Regions from separate parts of the Ruegeria sp. CL5 genome, predicted to be linked through region 4. Evidence: riboswitches for the same ligand, from Rfam matches in the RefSeq annotation. Region 4 holds a riboswitch; each other region holds the start of a gene.

Region 1 (4,277 bases), on a different contig from region 4:
GCGAAAATGACAGGGTATCACCATCGAGCGGATCAAATTCTGCATCTTTTTCGATGGTAATATCTGCGATGGGTGTAACCGTGCGATGAAACGGGTCAAGTGGTGCGTCTGGCTTTGGATCGCAGGCCCATCTGACGCGGTTATCGAGCGGATCGAAGTCGCCATCGTTACGCGGTGGTTCGATTATACAGAACTCAAATCGATTGCCGTCACTGGCGACGTCCTGACGGAGTTTCAGGCTGATGCCGTCATGCTCGTCCACCGGTTTAGTTGCTACCTTATGTCGAACGCTGCGGGCGAGGTATCGTACTGTCAGGTCAGTCCCCAGCCGATAGGGCGTCGTTGACCAGAAATGCGCCTCGAATGGCGACTGCATGTAGTTCGAGGCAAAATCGCTCGCAGTCTGAAGGCGTCGCCTGCCTTTTTGTGTGGCAAATGCGCGAAACAGGGCCACCAACCCTCGAACGATCAGCTTCAATGACCAGCTGCGACGCTTATTTGCCGCGTGTTGTAGGGCTTGCAGTGTGGCGATCAGGCTGCTTAGCCGTTCATAATCGTCGGAAAGGTAGCTGGGGAAAGTGTCCCGATCGACAAGAACAAAGTCGAACTCATCGCTGATTTGCGAGATGTTGAGTTGTGAAAGTGCCTCGACGTCGATCAGTTTGGTGCCCGGCACATCAAATAGTTTGACCGCCATTCCATGGGCATCGGTTTTACGATCATCCAGATGCGCACCGTTGGAAAAGCGAACTGCTGCAGAATAACTTGCTGCTTTTTCGAAAAGGCCATGGCGCAACCTTTCCGGCAGATCGTCCCGGATTGTGAAAGTGGCTTTGACACACCCATGGCTACGCCCATGTTGCGCTCTTAACCTTCGACTTTTCCATTTCGCGATCGCTTCAAAATTCTGGTCGATGATATCGTCAACCACGTCTTCAGGTGAAGTGTTTGGCAAATAATGTGTCAACGAACCCCCTTTCCCGAGCAAGCCCAGGCAATAATTAACCTCTACAAATATATCTGACAGCCAACCCCTTCTAAATGCCCGCAGATTAACCCTTTTTGGTTTTTCTTTCAAATGAGGTGACTTATGGCAGCCTTATTGCCTCATTCCTTTCGATCTCAAACAGCCGTTTTCGCGTCAGAATGAAGTATACCGGTCAATAATTGGTGGGGTGGGATCAATTGATTTACGACTTCGAAATGGACGCGGTTGGCACCGTATTCACTAGCGTTGCGTTGGCTTACCTTCGAAGACTTAAGCTTACAGAAAGTTATTGACGCATTTCTTGATCTCGGGCACTCAGGCAGCAGATGGTTCCCAACGATACGTCAGAGGGATGAAAAGGGAATACGGTGAGGTATGCCACGCGGCGCCAATTCCGTAACTGCCCCCGCAACTGTAAGCGGTGAGCTATGCCAAATAGCCACTGACCCCAAGGGTCGGGAAGGTTGGCCAAGCGCGGACCCGCAAGTCAGGAGACCTGCCATCAATTGTTCAACCAACCCGGGGCGGGGCGTCCTGGAAGGAGGTATTGATGACACGTTTCACACGTGTGCACACGACTGGCAGCTTCCGTCTGCGCTTGGAAACAAGCGGAGTGAGAAATGCGAAAATCGCTGATCAATACATTGTCGACAACGTGAACCGCCGACGCGGGGTGCCCAACGCGGTGTTCAGAATACTCAAAGCGTTACGATATAACATTGCAAAAACTTTAATTGCGCAATAAACGGTGGCGAGATGACGAACAATGTTGATCATATCCTTCTTGTCTGCGCGAGCTGCAGAAGTGGCGAAAGTGCAGACAAAGTACCCCAGGCGTTGAAGCATAGATTGCCGAGGGAATTTGTGATCCGCTCTGTGAATTGTATGGCGGGTTGTGAAAGGCCAACCACCATCGGCTTTCAGTCCCTTGGCAAAGCACAATATCTATTTGGTGACATTTCTACAGATGAAGATTTGGACGCGATCGTTGAATTTGCCCATCAGTATCTGCGCAGTGGCGATGGTTGGACAAATGCCTCTGATCGGCCACGGGCATTGTTCACAAAAACTCTCTCACGCCTGCCGCGTATTGAGCTTGAGGAAGTGCTATGACCAAGCAAAGCTTTCTGATTGCCGAAAATCTGGAATATTACGCGCTTAACGGAGATATCTTGTTGCAAGGCGTTTCGTTCGCCTTGGACGAAGGCGCTATTCTTGCGATCGCTGGTCCGAACGGGGCAGGTAAAACAACGCTTTTGAATCTACTCTGTGGTGCCGAGGCACTGGCATTGGGGGATGTGCGTATGAATGGACAAAGCCTCAAGCACCTATCCGCAAAAGAACGCGCCCGCATGATAGCCGTTGTCAGCCAGCAGGAATTTCCTGACGGGCGTCTGTCACTGCGTGATTATGTGGCATTGGGTCAGATTCCCATTCGCGCAGATCGCTCGGCCGAAGATCATGCATGCGAACTGAACCAGATACTTGACCTCACTGATCTGGCTCCATTGGCAGAAAAGAGGATGGCTCAGCTTTCTGGGGGCGAGCGTCAGCGTGCGCATATTGCGCGCGCCTTGGCACAAAACCCCTCATTGCTGTTTCTCGATGAACCCACCAATCATCTGGACCCAGACGCAAAGGGGCGGATGCTATCGCTGGTCGCCGATCTTGGGGTCACAGTGGTAATGATCGTGCACGATCTGGTCATGATCCCTGAATTCGCCACACATGTTGCTTTGATGAAATCCACGCGCCTGACCGGATTTGGCACGGTCGCCGAAGTTCTGACGCCCGAACGGGTCCGTGAAACCTTTGGCGTGGATTATCTGTGCTTTCACCATGAGGGTCGCGTGATACCGGCTCTTGATATCCGAAGAACCACTGTTTCTACATAAACTCAGGAGAATATTGATGAAACACATCTGGTCCGTGGCTTTGGTCACTGCCATTGCAAGCAGCGCTGCAGCGCAGGAAGTCACCGTGGACAATTGCGGCGAACCCCTTGTGTTTGAGACGTTGCCGGAACGGTTGGTCGTGCATGACATGAACATGACGGATATGGCTTTTGCTTTGGGGCTACAGGACAAGATCATCGGCCTCACCGGGATCACCGGCTGGTACAAGACCAGCCCGGAATTCGATACCTTGCGGGGTGACATTCCGGAGCTCGCGCCGAAATACCCCACTGTTGAGAACCTCGTCGCAGCGGACCCAGATTTGTTTTTCGCGGGCTGGTATTATGGAATGAAACCGGGTGGGGATGTGACACCAGACACATTGGAACCCTTCGGGATCAAAACCATGATCCTGACAGAGAGCTGTGTGCATTTGGACAAGGATCGCCCCGAGTCCAGCATGGACCTGCTGTTTGACGATGTTCTGCGTCTTGGCAAGGTTATGCAGGTCGAGGACAAGGCCGAGGCGCTAGTGAGCAAATGGAAAGACGAATTGGCTGCGATCGAAGCGCAAACGACCGAGCTGCCGAAACCTCGAGTTTTCTTGTTGGATGGTCCGGCGGATGCACCGTTCACTGCTGGGAAGTTCGCCATTCCCGATGCTATGATTGCTGCGGCGGGTGGTGAGAATGTCACCCATGACATGGATACAAGCTGGGGGCGTAGTTCCTGGGAAGCCGTGGCCGCATCTAACCCCGAATTCCTGGTGCTGCTGGATTATCAGACCGGCAACGGCGCAGCAGATACCTTCAAATTCCTGCAAGAGCATCCGGTGATGTCGCAGACAGATGCCGTCAAGAATGAGCGTTGGATCGGCTTGCGGTACGAAGAATTGACACCTGGCCCCGCAAATATTGAGGCGATTTCGAAAATGGCTCAAGCGATGCATCCGGGCCTCAACTGATATGGGCCGATTTGGCCTAACACTTCTGCTGGGGGCGGCTATTTTGGCCGCCCTTGTGCTGGTATCCACCATTTACGGAACTACCTCGATCCCGGTGTCTGAGACATTTACTGCTATTATGCGTGGCACGGGTATCGACGACGGCGAGATGTCTCCGATGCACCGGATCGTGTTTGATCTCAGGTTGCCCCGTGCATTGTTCGCCGCTGTGATAGGCGCCGGACTTGGTATCGTTGGCGTCGTCCTACAAACCACGACTCGCAACGATCTTGCCGACCCTTTTCTCTTTGGCTTGTCTTCGGGGGCCGCCGCAGGTGCGGTGTTTGTCATCACCGTAACCGGAGATGTGCTGGGTTTCTGGACACTGCCACTCGCCGCCTTCTGCGGAGGGCTCATCGCGTCGGGCGTTGTATTGGCGCTGGTTCACGGT
Region 2 (4,277 bases), on a different contig from region 4:
AACGCATACGCAGTGTTCTGGAACGGCGCAGCCTGCTGCAGCGCCGGGCTGCGGGCACAGGCGTCGCAGCACAGTTAATCGCGGCCAATGTGGATGTGCTGTTCATCGTCAGTTCCTGCAATGCCGACTTCAACCTGCCCCGACTAGAGCGCTATCTTGCGCTGGCCCATCAGGCAGGCAGCTATCCGGTGATCGTTCTGACCAAGTCGGACACCTGCGACAACGCAATTGCTTATGTCGAACAGGCCCAGTCACTGGCCCCGTTTTTGACAGTTTTGGCCGTAAATGCCTTGGATCAGTCCGATATCGAACAGGTCCTGTCGTGGTGCCCGAAGGGGCAGACCAGCGCCCTGGTCGGATCGTCTGGCGTTGGCAAGACGACACTCGCCAACGGGATGACTGGACAGGATCAAGCCACCGCAGGCATTCGCGAAGATGATGCGCGTGGCAGGCACACAACAACAGCACGTGCGTTACATCGAATGAGCAACGGAGGTTGGTTAGTCGATACACCCGGCATGCGTGCGTTACGCCTGTTGGACGCGCAAGAGGGTGTGGACGAGGTATTCTCGGACATCTCTGACCTGAGCCTGAACTGTCGATTCTCAGATTGTCAGCACGACACCGAGCCCGGCTGTGCGATACAGGCTGCAATCGAAACCGGGGCACTTGATCCCGCACGGCTGGACCGATGGCGCAAGCTGCGTCGCGAAGATCAGCACAATTCGGCTTCGGTGGCGCAGGCACGCGCACGCGATAAAGCGTTTGGAAAAATGGTGCGCAGCGTGATGCACGAGAAAAAATCCCGCAAGGGACTTTGACCTTTCTGGGCACCGGTTACCGGTGCCTAGCTTTTCAGGAGATCAACCGGGGCCAAACGGCAGCGTTTCGCCGGGCAAACGCGCCGATATGGCCGACTTCGGATAACCCGAATTCATTTGCCGAAAGCAGATGGCGCCGCGCACCTGAACCATAGAGATCGGCAAGCCGCCAAACCGCCTGGGGGGGCACAACCTGATCATCCTCAAAGGCGAATATGTCAACTTGCCTGCCCATGTCGGCCCAGCGGTTTGCCGGCAAGGTGTCTCCGATTTCGGGTACATAACTTTGGGGCGCTGTGCACCATTTGCGCCATTGCCAGTAAACTCGGGATGGCAGATTTGTTCCAAAACCCAAAGCCTTTCCGGGCAAATACCCGAGCGCAAGTACCGCCAGGGGCGCATGACCGTACCAGAACAACGTCGCCAAAGCGCGGTAAGGCCAAGGATGATCCTTCAGCGTTACCAGACCGGAACAGACACAGATCATCCTGTCGATCTGATCGATATCGGGTTGGATCGGACCAAACATCCCGCCCAAAGAATGCCCAATACTCCAAAGCTTAGCCTGTGGAAACCTCCGCCGCATTTCGGTCCGTGCAGCCGGTATGTCGATCAGCGCCCAATCCGCCATGGTGACACGCGATTGCTTTTGTGAGCCTGTCAGAGAGTGACCAAAATCCCTGTAGTCATAGGTTAGGCAGGCCATTCCGTGCGCTTCTGCGAGCCATCTTGCGAAATGCCGGTAGTAATCTCTGGGCACACCGGTTGCACCGTTGATCACAACAACTTTGTCCGGTTCTGCGACAGGGTGATAGAGCCGTGCCGACAGTATTGCCGGGCCGGACTGAAACTGAATGTCCTCGGTGACAACCGCTTCCTGTGTGTCCAACATGGTGCCCTCTGAAATCAACTGAACCGATCAGTTCACCCAAGGCGCGCCGAGTCAAGGTTGACGTGGCTGGACCGTGCGTCACATGCCATCATCAATCTTCTTGACTCCCGAACGATTGTACCGCTAGCGATGACGTGATGGTTCTCGCGCCCAACCGGGCCGGGATGAAAAGGGAACACGGTGCGGTTCTGCCCGGATAAAACCGGAACGAACCCAGTCCGAGACTGCCCCCGCAACTGTAAGCGGAGAGCGATGACGAAATGCCACTGGCCTTGAAGGTCGGGAAGGTCGGCAAAGCAATGACCCGCAAGTCAGGAGACCTGCCATCAAATCGAAACTGAAACTCGGGCGGGGTGTCCGGGCAGGGCAAGACCGCATGCATGCTGTCCCTCCTGATTGATGCCCCTGCCCTGCGCGGAGGGCGCATGAATGATCTGGAAGACCAACACGCATAAATTCTCGGCAACAATTTGCCAACGGACCGGGAAAAACTGCCCCGCTTTGGCACGACTGGCACGGGCACTGGCCACTTCGGTTGGAAAAGCTGGCCCCACGACCACCGCAGGATTCGGAATCGAAGGAAGCTGCGATTTGACTCATTGCGCCAGTGGGTGCACCGCCCGATTTCGCTCCGGTCCCGAAGAAACCCGAGTGTTCTGTGATGCGGATTCAGACGTCGCGATCGACCATCTGGACAGTTATGCAGACCTGATGTTTGGCACGGACTCGCACCCCATCCCTGGAGGCACCTTGTCCCGACCGCCTTGCGCGATGCTGGAAGTGTTAACCCTGGGCGGAAGTACTCGGGCGCAGGCTGAATACCGTCCGTCGGCTTGATCGCTATTCGGCTACCAAGACACTGGCAGGCGCAGTCGCCCAGCGCAGCTGCGCGTCGGTTTCAACTGCACATGGGCGTATCGCTCGCAACCTTTTCAATGCCTCGTCCGGGTGCTCTCCACACTCGACCATCAAGCGTAATACAGCCATACCAGAGCGGCCACATCCGCCTTTGCAGTGGATTAGTACTCGGCCTCCACCCGACAATGCGTGGCGAGCAGACTCGCTGGCATCCACCCAGCGCATATCAATGTCGTCGGAGGGTATACCGTAATCCTCGACTGGCAGATGAACCCAGCGACAAGCGCGGCTGCGAACATCGGCCCCAAAATCCCTGGCGCCATCAAGGATCATCTCGACCTCGGTAGTCATTGACAGAATAAGGCCGGGCTTCCATCCGGCAACCGCATCAAGATCACCGGAATAGTCTCCTCCTCGCCCTGGCATTGAAGTTAACGCAAGCGTGCCCCCGCCCACTTGAAGTGCATGGATAACAATCTGAGCCATTCTACGCTCCCCCCGAAACGCTGATCAGAAAATCTTTCTGGCTGGTCTTAGACTGTACGATATTAACCGCGTCGGCCAGCAATCCAAAATGAAAATCCTCGCGGCTTGCTGTGGACGCGGACAGCGGGGCCCTCTACGCTGCGGCATAACTCGAATCCGACAGAGCAGACATGACCGATACGCCAAGCCCCGCCTACCAGGTTCTTGCCCGCAAATACCGTCCTGAAACCTTTGCCGATCTGGTCGGTCAGGACGCGATGGTACGCACACTGAAAAACGCGTTCGAGGCGGACCGGATCGCTCAGGCCTTTATCATGACCGGCATCCGTGGCACCGGTAAAACAACCACAGCCCGGATCATCGCGAAGGGGATGAATTGCATTGGGCCTGATGGCGAAGGTAAACCCACCACCGAACCCTGCGGTCAGTGCGAGCATTGCGTCGCCATCATGGAAGGCCGCCACGTCGATGTGATGGAGATGGACGCCGCCAGCCGGACTGGTGTGAACGACATCCGTGAAATCATCGACAGTGTCCGCTACCGTGCCGCCAGCGCACGCTACAAGATTTACATTATCGACGAGGTCCACATGCTATCGACCAGCGCTTTCAACGCGCTGCTCAAGACGCTTGAGGAACCACCCGAGCATGTGAAATTCATCTTCGCCACGACCGAGATCCGCAAGGTCCCGGTCACGGTTTTGTCGCGCTGCCAACGTTTCGATCTGAGGCGGATCGAACCCGAAGATATGATCGGCCTGTTGCGCAAGATCGCTGAATCCGAGAATGCGCAGATCGCCGATGACGCATTGGCGCTAATCACCCGAGCCGCCGAAGGATCCGCCCGTGACGCAACCTCGCTGTTGGATCAGGCGATTTCGCACGGTGCGGGTGAAACCAGCGCAGATCAGGTGCGCGCCATGCTCGGGCTGGCGGATCGGGGTCGAGTGCTGGATCTGATGGACATGATCCTGCGCGGTGATGCGGCCGGTGCTTTGACCGAACTTAGCGGACAATATGCAGAAGGTGCTGATCCTCTGGCTGTGCTCCGCGATCTGGCTGAGATCACCCATTGGGTTTCAGTGGTCAAAATCACCCCTGATGCCGCCGAAGATCCAACCGTTTCACCCGACGAACGTGCCCGAGGCCAACAGATGGCCGAAGCGCTGCCAATGCGTGTTCTGACCCGCATGTGGCAAATGCTGCTCAAAGCTCTGGAA
Region 3 (4,277 bases), on a different contig from region 4:
GACAGAACCAGCGCCGGTATTTGATCCGAACTGGGCTTTTCGTGCAGGTCCAGCCAGCCAGAGACCCGATCGATGACAGCTTCGATCCGGTCAGGTTCGGGCTGGTGGGCAAAACGTGAATATTCCAGATAAGGATCGCGCTTGCCCGGCTCTTTGAACGACACGATGCCCGCGTTAATCCGCCCGTCGACCTCGGGCAGCACCACATGCATGGCGAGGTCAGCAGGCGAAAGCCCGCGTTCCGCTTCTGCCCAGGCTTTGCGGCGCGAGGTCGCGAGGGCGACCTGAAAGACGGGCACATTGGCAGCATCCAAGGGTGAAGTGCCTGATGTGCCCTTGCCCGAAAAGGAGGTGGCATTGATGATCGCCGAAGGTTTCAGCGCCACGATCGTCTCACGTAACCAGTCTGCGGCGGTTGGCGCTTTGAGCGACGGGGCGAACAGGCCAATGGCCTCGAATCCACGCGATCGCACACTGCGGATCAAAGCCGCGATTGAGGCAGTGTCGGCAGAGGTCAGGTAGGCCCGGTAAAACGTGACGATAATGCGTTTTGCATCGCCCGAAAAAGCTGTGTCCGCCGGTATCACGCCACGATCCGGGCACCAGGCGCCGTAATCCGGTATGGTCTTTGCCCCCATCACCGGACCGGCATATAGTCCCGCCGCCAGTGCCATCTGCGCGAGCGCGGCCTGTGCCGCAACCTGTCCGCCGGTATCACACAGATGCGCCAAGCGCCGCAGGGTTGAGACGGGAAGGGTGGAGTACTCATCCAGCCGCGTATCCTCGCGCCCGTCCGCAGGCAGGACAGCCAATGCGATCCCCTTGGCCTGTGCCAGTGCCAGAACCTGCTGCAAGCCGTAAGACCAATATGGCACGCCGCCAATCAGGCGGATCAAGATGCCTTTGGCCCCCTCAAGCGTCTGTTCGACATATGTATCGACAGAAAGGGGGTGTTTTAGAGCTGTCAGGTTGGCCAACCGCAGGGTTGGCATGCGCCCGTCTGGCCCGCCACCGCGATGCCAGCCCGTCGCGAAAGCGCCAAGGTCACTGTCAGAAAATGACAGCACCACCAAGTCCGCCGGGCTCTGGCCCAGATCGGTTGGGGTCTCGGATTCCTCTAACCCGTGGCTTTCGCGGAAGACGACGTGCATGAATCTTACTCGGCGGCCTCGGTCACACCCACAAGGATATCACGGATTTCGGCCTCTTTGATATCATCATGCTCGGCGATGACCACAAGGCGCGAGCGGCGCTCTTCACCAGGTTCCCACGGGCGGTCATACTGATGACGTACCCGCGAGCCGACGGCCTGTACCAGCAGGCGCATGGGCTTGCCCTGAACCGCGGCATAGCCTTTGACGCGCAGGATGTTCAGTTCCTTTGCCAGGCGTTCGATCTTGGTGACCAGATCCAGCGGATCAGCCTGTTCCGGCAGTTCGACGATGATGCTTTCAAAATCGTCATGCTCGTGATCGTGATGACCATCATGATGGCTGGGACGCGCTTCCATGTCGTCCTCGGCGGCAGCTTCAAGGCCCAAGACAACGCGCACGTCGACGACACCTTCTGCGACTTCGACGACGGGTAGGGGGCGAGGGGCTTCGGCCGCGATGACCTCTTTGGCTTTGGCGACACCTTCGGGACCAGCCAGATCGGGCTTGGTCAGCAGGATGATGTCGGCGCAGGAGATCTGATCTTCAAACACTTCCGATAGTGGCGTCTCGTGGTCGATCGATTCATCGGCAAGGCGCTGGGCGTCTACCGCTTCGACATTGGGTGCAAACCGACCAGCGGCAACAGCTTCGGCATCGGCCAAAGCGATCACGCCGTCGACGGTGATTTTCGAGCGAATGTCTGGCCAGTCGAACGCTTTAAGCAGCGGCTTAGGCAGGGCCAGGCCCGAGGTTTCGATCAAGATGTGATCTGGGCGCGGTTCCAGCGCCATCAGTGCCTCGATCGTGGGAATGAAATCGTCGGCCACAGTGCAGCAGATGCAGCCATTCGCCAGTTCCATGATATTTTCTGCTGGGCAATCCGGGATTGCGCAGGATTTTAGGATATCGCCATCGACACCCACATCGCCGAACTCATTGACTACAACAGCCAAGCGCTTGCCTTGCGGGTTCTGCATCAAATGCTTGACCAGCGTCGTTTTGCCCGAGCCCAGAAAGCCGGTGATCACGGTGACGGGGAGTTTTTCGAGATTGCTCATTTCAGGGCTCCAATCGGGGGAATACGGGCCGCGCAATTCTTGCGGAAGTGTTCTGGGCGTTCACGCCATTTGACCAGACCGTCCTCGGTTTGAAGATACTTGGTGGCACCTTCGACAATAGTTTCGACGTGGTCGGTTTCGCTCAGATGTTCATAGACGAATGTCCATCGATCAGGTCCACCACGCAGCACGATAGAACAGCCCTCATCGCAGTTTGAAAGGCATTCTACTGCTTTCAAGGTGATGCCTTCGGGCAGGTCAGCCTGTTCTAGCGCTTTGTGCAGCAATGTGCCGGGGCGTTGGGCGTCGTCTTCGACGGGTAGGCCGCGACGACAGGTGGTGCAGACTAGCAGTTCGACCGGTGTGGTGTCGGTCATGTCTCTCATCCCCCCAAATCCTCTTCGTGGGGGACGGGGTTTCATGTGGGCTGATTAAAGCCCCACACCGGAACACCCCGTCCGGTTTCATCTTCGGGCGTTGGCAGGTCTCCCGGCTTGCGGATGTCAGAGCGGTGCTCTGTCGGATGTCCCGCCTTCCCGGCATTCGCCAGTGGCTTGGGCACCCTCTCCGGTCACGGTCGCGGGGGCGGCTGCGTTTGACGGAAAATCCGCTGACGCATTCCCTTTTCATCTGCTGCTGCAGACACCAACACTTGGCTCTTGGGACAGCATCACCCCCCTTGTCAAGCGAGTCTCGCTCAACTGTGCGTACAGGGGCAAAAAAGCGACCTCTGAGGGTCGCTGGACGGCATGACTTAGGTCAACGGGCGTGTTGGCATGTGCATCGAAAGACGAATAGGGAGAGCGTCATATGAAAGTAGGCTTTATCGGGCTGGGAAACGTGGGCGGAAAATTGTCGGGCTCGCTGCTGCGCAATGGGATTGACCTGACCGTTCATGACCTCAACCCTGATCTTGTGTCCGGTTTTGTCGCGCAGGGTGCGAAGGCAGCTGAAAGCCCCGCCCAATTGATGCGTGATTGTGACGCTGTGATTACCTGTCTGCCATCTCCTGCCGCCTCGGACGCGGTAATGCAGGAGATGCTGTCCGAAGTGACATCCGGTAAGATCTGGATGGAAATGTCCACCACCGACGAAGCGGAAGTAAAACGATTGGGTGCTTCGGTGATCGAACGTGGGGGGGCTGCAGTTGATTGCCCGGTATCGGGCGGATGTCATCGGGCGGCTACGGGCAATATTTCGATTTTTGCAGGCTGCGATCGGGAAACATTTGAGTGCATTCTGCCGTTCCTGACGACGATGGGGCGCCGCGTTTTGCACACAGGCGATCTGGGATCGGCCTCAGTGTTGAAGGTGCTGACAAACTATCTGGCAACTGCAAATCTGATCACTTGCGCCGAGGCTTTGGTGACCGCAAAGGCTGCAGGGATGGATCTTGGTACGACCTATGAGGCGATCAAAATTTCGTCGGGCACATCATTTGTGCACGAAACGGAAAGCCAGGTGATTCTGAATGGGTCCCGCGATATTTCATTCACCATGGATCTGGTCAAAAAGGATATCGGTCTGTTTCAGGAGGTCGCCGACCGCGCCGGGGTGCCGCTGGAGATAAACCCGGTGATGATGGAAATCTTCGACGACGGAATCGCTCGCTACGGTGACCGGGAACTTTCCCCTAACATTATCAAACGCCTTGAGGAAGCTACAGGACTGGATATCCGTGCTCCGGGGTTCCCCGCGGAAATGCAGGATGATGAGCCGGAAGAGCCGGGTTACGAAGTGGTTCCTCAGAATCGGTAAAACATAATGTGCTGATGTTCATGAAGAGTTTCGTTTGATGATGCCACAGCTATCTGCGGTTCGGAGGTGGCTATTCGGATTGTCGCGGGAAAGTTCTGATGAAGTCAGCGGTTAACTCAATATTAGTTGGCGCTGAATGCAAATTGAGTTCCATCATTTTCATCAGACCCCCTCCCTCGAGGGGCCGAGGTGCGGTAGCCAGTTATTCCTGGGACTTGCTTCGTTGGACAAATTTCGGAGGCTATTCTAAACAGATCAACAATAGTCCGATAATGGCACAGGCAAGAGTTTAACTTATGGGAAACGA
Region 4 (4,277 bases):
TAACAACCAGTTGTTTCATGTTAAAACCGCCTTTTTGAACAGTTCCGGTTTCACCTTGCGCGCCAACATCACGGCAAACCCCGTAAGCATGGCTTCAATGCCCATAACCGGTATATGGGCGAAAAACACCAGCTTGGCCGCAGGCAGGAACGCGTCACCGGACATCGCCAGTGAAATGGCAACAAACGCGGTTGTGGCTGCGATTGAGAACGCCCCCCCGATACCGCCCCAAATCGCCCCCTGAATGGCCGAGCCTCGGGCGATGAGGCGGCCAAAGATCATCCAGGTCAGTACCGCCGGAAGGGCAATATTCAGCGCATTTATCCCAAGCACAGTCAATCCGCCAAATCCAAAGAATACAGCCTGTAACAGCAGCCCTACAAACAAAGCCGGAAAGGCGGCCCAACCGAGCAAAAGCCCGGCCAGGCCATTCAGGATCAGATGCACAGAAGATGGGCCAATCGGCACATGAATCAGCGAAGCAACGAAGAAACTGGCTGACAGAACACCCGCTGTGGGAATGCGATCCAGATCCAGCGACCTCAGCCCCATTGCAATCCCGCCTGCAGCAGCGATCGCACCGCCGATTACGACAGGGTTCGAAAGAGCACCATCTACAATGTGCATAAGGGTTTACTCCAGATCCCAGGCGCGGATCCAGATCACGGCATCCTGGCTCAGCTCTTTACCTTCATGCTCGGTTTTCGGACCAGAGCCCAGAGCGGCGAAACCCCAGTAACCGGCTTTGGGTACACCAAAACTGAAATAGCCATTCTCGTCCGAAATCGCTACCAGCGCACCACCTGGCAGCGGTGACACCGTCGGTGCAGCGGCGCCCGTGCCTTTGAGGTCAGGGGCGGCGGCGATGTATTCGATCTCAATCTCGACCCCTGCAACTGGTTTGCCATCGCTCAGCACGCGACCCGTGAAAGTTGAGCCAGCAATGATGTTGTAGGGCTTGTTAAGCGGCAGGATTTCTGTTGCCAGACCTTGCGGCTGATCCCAGTCGGTGGGCAGTTCATTTCGGTTCAGATAGGCCTTGGTGATCTGCTGGATATAAATATCCTCAGATTCTTCGTAGTAAGGCGCAGGAACGGTCACCACCACATAGTCGCCCGAACGCTTCACCGGGACCGAGCCTTTGAACGCCTTGGCGCTGTTGTCTGGGCCGTCAAATGTGGTTTCTTCCAATGTGTCCAGCAGATCGGTTTTATTGCCGTTGTGGATCACATAAAATTCTTCCGGTTTTTCAAGCGTCATCACATGACCAGCTTCAAACGGGTGCCAGAATATCAGCTTTACCGGCACATCACCGGGTCGCTCGATCATCGTGTTTTCTGTGTATTCCATTAGGAAATGAGCGCTCGCAAACGCAGGCATCACTGCAGCAGCTGCTGCTGCCAAAAGCAATTTCTTCAAAACTCAGTCCTTCTCAGGTCGCGCCTTCCCCGGCACATATTTGGTTTTGACTTGGGGAAGGCCCGCGTCCGTTCGTCGACCGAGACAAACGGATAAGGCGCACACCCCGTCGCCGACAATGAGCACCCTTTCCGAGGGCGCGTGTTCGGCAGGTCTCCTGACTTGCGGGTCAAAGCGCTATGCTGGCCTTCCCGGGATATCCCAGTGGCATTGTCAGCCGCGCTCGCCGCTTACAGTTGCGGGGGCAGTTGCAGATTTGGCGCGAAGAGCACCGCACTACATTCCCTATTGCTTCCAGGGGAATCCCCCGGAACCGAACATGGCGTGTTCATGCCAGAACATGCAAAGCACGGTCAACAATCGTTTCCGTCACTAAGCGGGCCATTTGCGAAATTAGAGTACCCACATTCGCTCGACCAGCATCGGATCGATCCTGACAGCTTCTTCACAGCCGTATTACAGCCATCTTATCTTGCGTCATGTCATGCATGGTGTAGCCGATACCGCCGGTGTTGTACCCTGATTGACGGCGACCCGCGAATGGCATCCAGTCGACCCGAAAAGCAGTATGATCGTTCACCATGACGGCCGTGGCGTCCAAATACCGCACGGCATGCATTGCTGTATCCAGGGATTTGGTAAAGACCGACGCCTGAAATGCAAAAGGAAGAGCGTTTGCAGCTTCGTATGCAGCACTAAGATCATCATATTCATAAACACAAACGACCGGCCCGAAGATTTCGGAGGTGGACACGCTCGCATCAGCGGGTGGGTTTAGAAGGACAGTCGGAGCATAGGTCGTTCGGCCCAGCCGTTTACCCCCTGTCATTACGCGGGCACCTCCCGCAACCGCTTCGTCTACCCATTGTTCTACTCGATCAACTTCACCCGGACGGATCAGTGGCCCACATTCCACGCTGGCGTCACGGGCATCACCCACCTTCAGCGCTGAGGCGGCTTCTGCCAACTTTCGAGCGACCGTTTCCGCCATCCCTGATGGAGCAAAAACACGCTGAACCGAGACACAAACTTGACCGGAATGATAAAATCCACCCTTGGTCAACAAGGGGATCATGGCATCAATGTCCGCTGTCTCATCGATGATAACTGGCGCCGCTCCGCCGTGCTCCAACGCGCATCGCGTCCCCGGCGCCAGCTTCGAGCGCAGCATCCAACCGACACGTGCCGATCCGATGAAAGAAAAGAATCCGACACGCGCGTCCGTGATCATCCGTTCAGCTACATCATTTTGGCAAATTGTCAGATGGCACCACTCCTTTGGTAGGCCAGCCTCGTACAGGATGTCGACAAATGCTTCGCATGACAGTGGTGTATCAAGTGCCGGTTTGACGAGGACCGGGCATCCAGTGGCCACAGCCGGCGCCACCTGATGTACGATCAAGTTCAACGGATGGTTAAACGCGCTTGCGGCAACCACTACGCCGATAGGTTCACGCTGTGTAAAGGCAATCCGACCCGATCCTGCCGCCGTCAGATCCATCGGTATTTCCCGACCCGCCATCTGACCGATCTCATGGATACACAGCTCGACACCATCAATGGCACGCGTCACTTCGATGCGCGCGTCAATCAAGGGTTTGCCACCTTCGCTGGCGATTAGCATCGCAAGGTCTTCCGCGCGGCCGGACATGATCCGAGCTGTATTCTTCAGAACCTCAATCCGCCTGTAAGCAGGCAACCAAGCGCCTCGATCACGGTGCAGACCGTGTGCCACATTCAACATGACATTGATATCGTTCCAGCTTTTAACCTCGACACTACCGATTTTCTCAAGATCAAACGGGTTCAGAACTTCAACAACATTACTCATATCAGACAGACCTTCGCCGCAAGCTCATCAATGAGAACGCGTTGGTTTTCACTGTAATCGACCGGCAAGTCGATCAGATGCACACCACCTGCTTCAAACGCTTTTTCAAAGGTTGGCACCAGATCTTCTGTCCTTTCGACCCGATGACCCGTAGCACCATAGCTGTTAGCGTATTGCACAAAATCAGGATTCTTAAATTCCAATCCCCAATCATCAAACCCCGCATCCGACTGCTTCCAACGGATCATTCCGTACGAGCTGTCATTCAGAACAGTAACAACAAGATTGAGGCCAAGACGAACGGCGGTTTCAATCTCCTGGCTGTTCATCATGAACCCTCCGTCACCGCAAATGGCCATAACCCTACGCTCAGGATATAGCTTCGCTGCCATCATGGCCGAAGGTAAGCCTGCCCCCATGGTCGCAAGCGCGTTGTCCAGCAGAACCGTGTTGGGTTGATAGGCCTGGTAGTTTCTGGCGTACCAAATTTTGTAGATACCGTTGTCCAAAGCGATGATATCGCAGTCCCCCATGACTTTACGTGTGTCAGCTACAAACCGCTGGGGGATGACCGGAAAGCGCGGATCATCAGCGCCTTCTGATGTGTGTAGATCGGTCTCGTTTTTGACCCGCTGGAAGTAACTTCGGTCAAATTCCAAAGGTCCTTGCAGGAACTCACCCAATTTGGAGATGGATTGCGCCAGATCACCAACCACTTCAACTTGAGGGAAATAAACTTGATCAACCTGCGCGGCCTTGTAGTTAACATGGATCACTTTGGTGCCGCCCTCTTCCATAAAGAACGGCGGTTTTTCCACAACATCGTGACCCACGTTGACGATCAGATCAGCACGGTCGATGGCGCAGTGCAGATAATCACCATCCGACAGAGCGGCTGTGCCCAAAAACAGTTCGGACCGCTCATCCACGACACCCTTACCCATCTGAGTATTGAAAAATGGAATCTGAGTATCGTTCACGAACTTGCTCAGTGCGCTGCGGGCGTGTTTTCGGTTCGCCCCGGCCC

The links. A riboswitch is a leader RNA that binds a small molecule or an ion and turns the genes downstream of it on or off. The one in region 4 is predicted to bind cobalamin.
Region 1: linked by a shared signal. The riboswitch ahead of ACR0IU_RS07750 (DUF1636 family protein) and the one ahead of ACR0IU_RS20190 (DUF4198 domain-containing protein) in region 4 are both predicted to bind cobalamin.
Region 2: linked by a shared signal. The riboswitch ahead of ACR0IU_RS10635 (hypothetical protein) and the one ahead of ACR0IU_RS20190 (DUF4198 domain-containing protein) in region 4 are both predicted to bind cobalamin.
Region 3: linked by a shared signal. The riboswitch ahead of ACR0IU_RS03310 (DUF1636 domain-containing protein) and the one ahead of ACR0IU_RS20190 (DUF4198 domain-containing protein) in region 4 are both predicted to bind cobalamin.

What each region holds. Positions count from the first base shown of each region.
Region 1 covers NZ_JBQFPS010000003.1:359,275-363,551, reverse strand. The annotation lists gene ACR0IU_RS07755 (catalase family protein) at 1-967, opposite strand, end outside; cobalamin riboswitch at 1,299-1,506, shown strand; gene ACR0IU_RS07750 (DUF1636 family protein) at 1,745-2,101, shown strand; gene ACR0IU_RS07745 (ABC transporter ATP-binding protein) at 2,098-2,883, shown strand; gene ACR0IU_RS07740 (ABC transporter substrate-binding protein) at 2,900-3,847, shown strand; gene ACR0IU_RS07735 (iron ABC transporter permease) at 3,849-4,277, shown strand, end outside.
Region 2 covers NZ_JBQFPS010000005.1:137,849-142,125, reverse strand. The annotation lists gene rsgA (ribosome small subunit-dependent GTPase A) at 1-821, shown strand, start outside; gene ACR0IU_RS10640 (alpha/beta hydrolase family protein) at 856-1,713, opposite strand; cobalamin riboswitch at 1,835-2,055, shown strand; gene ACR0IU_RS10635 (hypothetical protein) at 2,143-2,550, shown strand; gene ACR0IU_RS10630 (protein-tyrosine phosphatase family protein) at 2,554-3,057, opposite strand; gene ACR0IU_RS10625 (DNA polymerase III subunit gamma/tau) at 3,228-4,277, shown strand, end outside.
Region 3 covers NZ_JBQFPS010000001.1:668,555-672,831, reverse strand. The annotation lists gene cobN (cobaltochelatase subunit CobN) at 1-1,151, opposite strand, end outside; gene cobW (cobalamin biosynthesis protein CobW) at 1,157-2,212, opposite strand; gene ACR0IU_RS03310 (DUF1636 domain-containing protein) at 2,209-2,589, opposite strand; cobalamin riboswitch at 2,675-2,877, opposite strand; gene ACR0IU_RS03305 (NAD(P)-dependent oxidoreductase) at 3,023-3,970, shown strand; gene ACR0IU_RS03300 (glycosyltransferase family 2 protein) at 4,267-4,277, shown strand, end outside.
Region 4 covers NZ_JBQFPS010000015.1:22,276-26,552, forward strand. The annotation lists gene ACR0IU_RS20180 (cobalt ABC transporter permease) at 1-19, opposite strand, end outside; gene cbiM (cobalt transporter CbiM) at 16-627, opposite strand; gene ACR0IU_RS20190 (DUF4198 domain-containing protein) at 634-1,419, opposite strand; cobalamin riboswitch at 1,550-1,752, opposite strand; gene ACR0IU_RS20195 (aldehyde dehydrogenase family protein) at 1,865-3,250, opposite strand; gene ACR0IU_RS20200 (acetolactate synthase large subunit) at 3,247-4,277, opposite strand, start outside.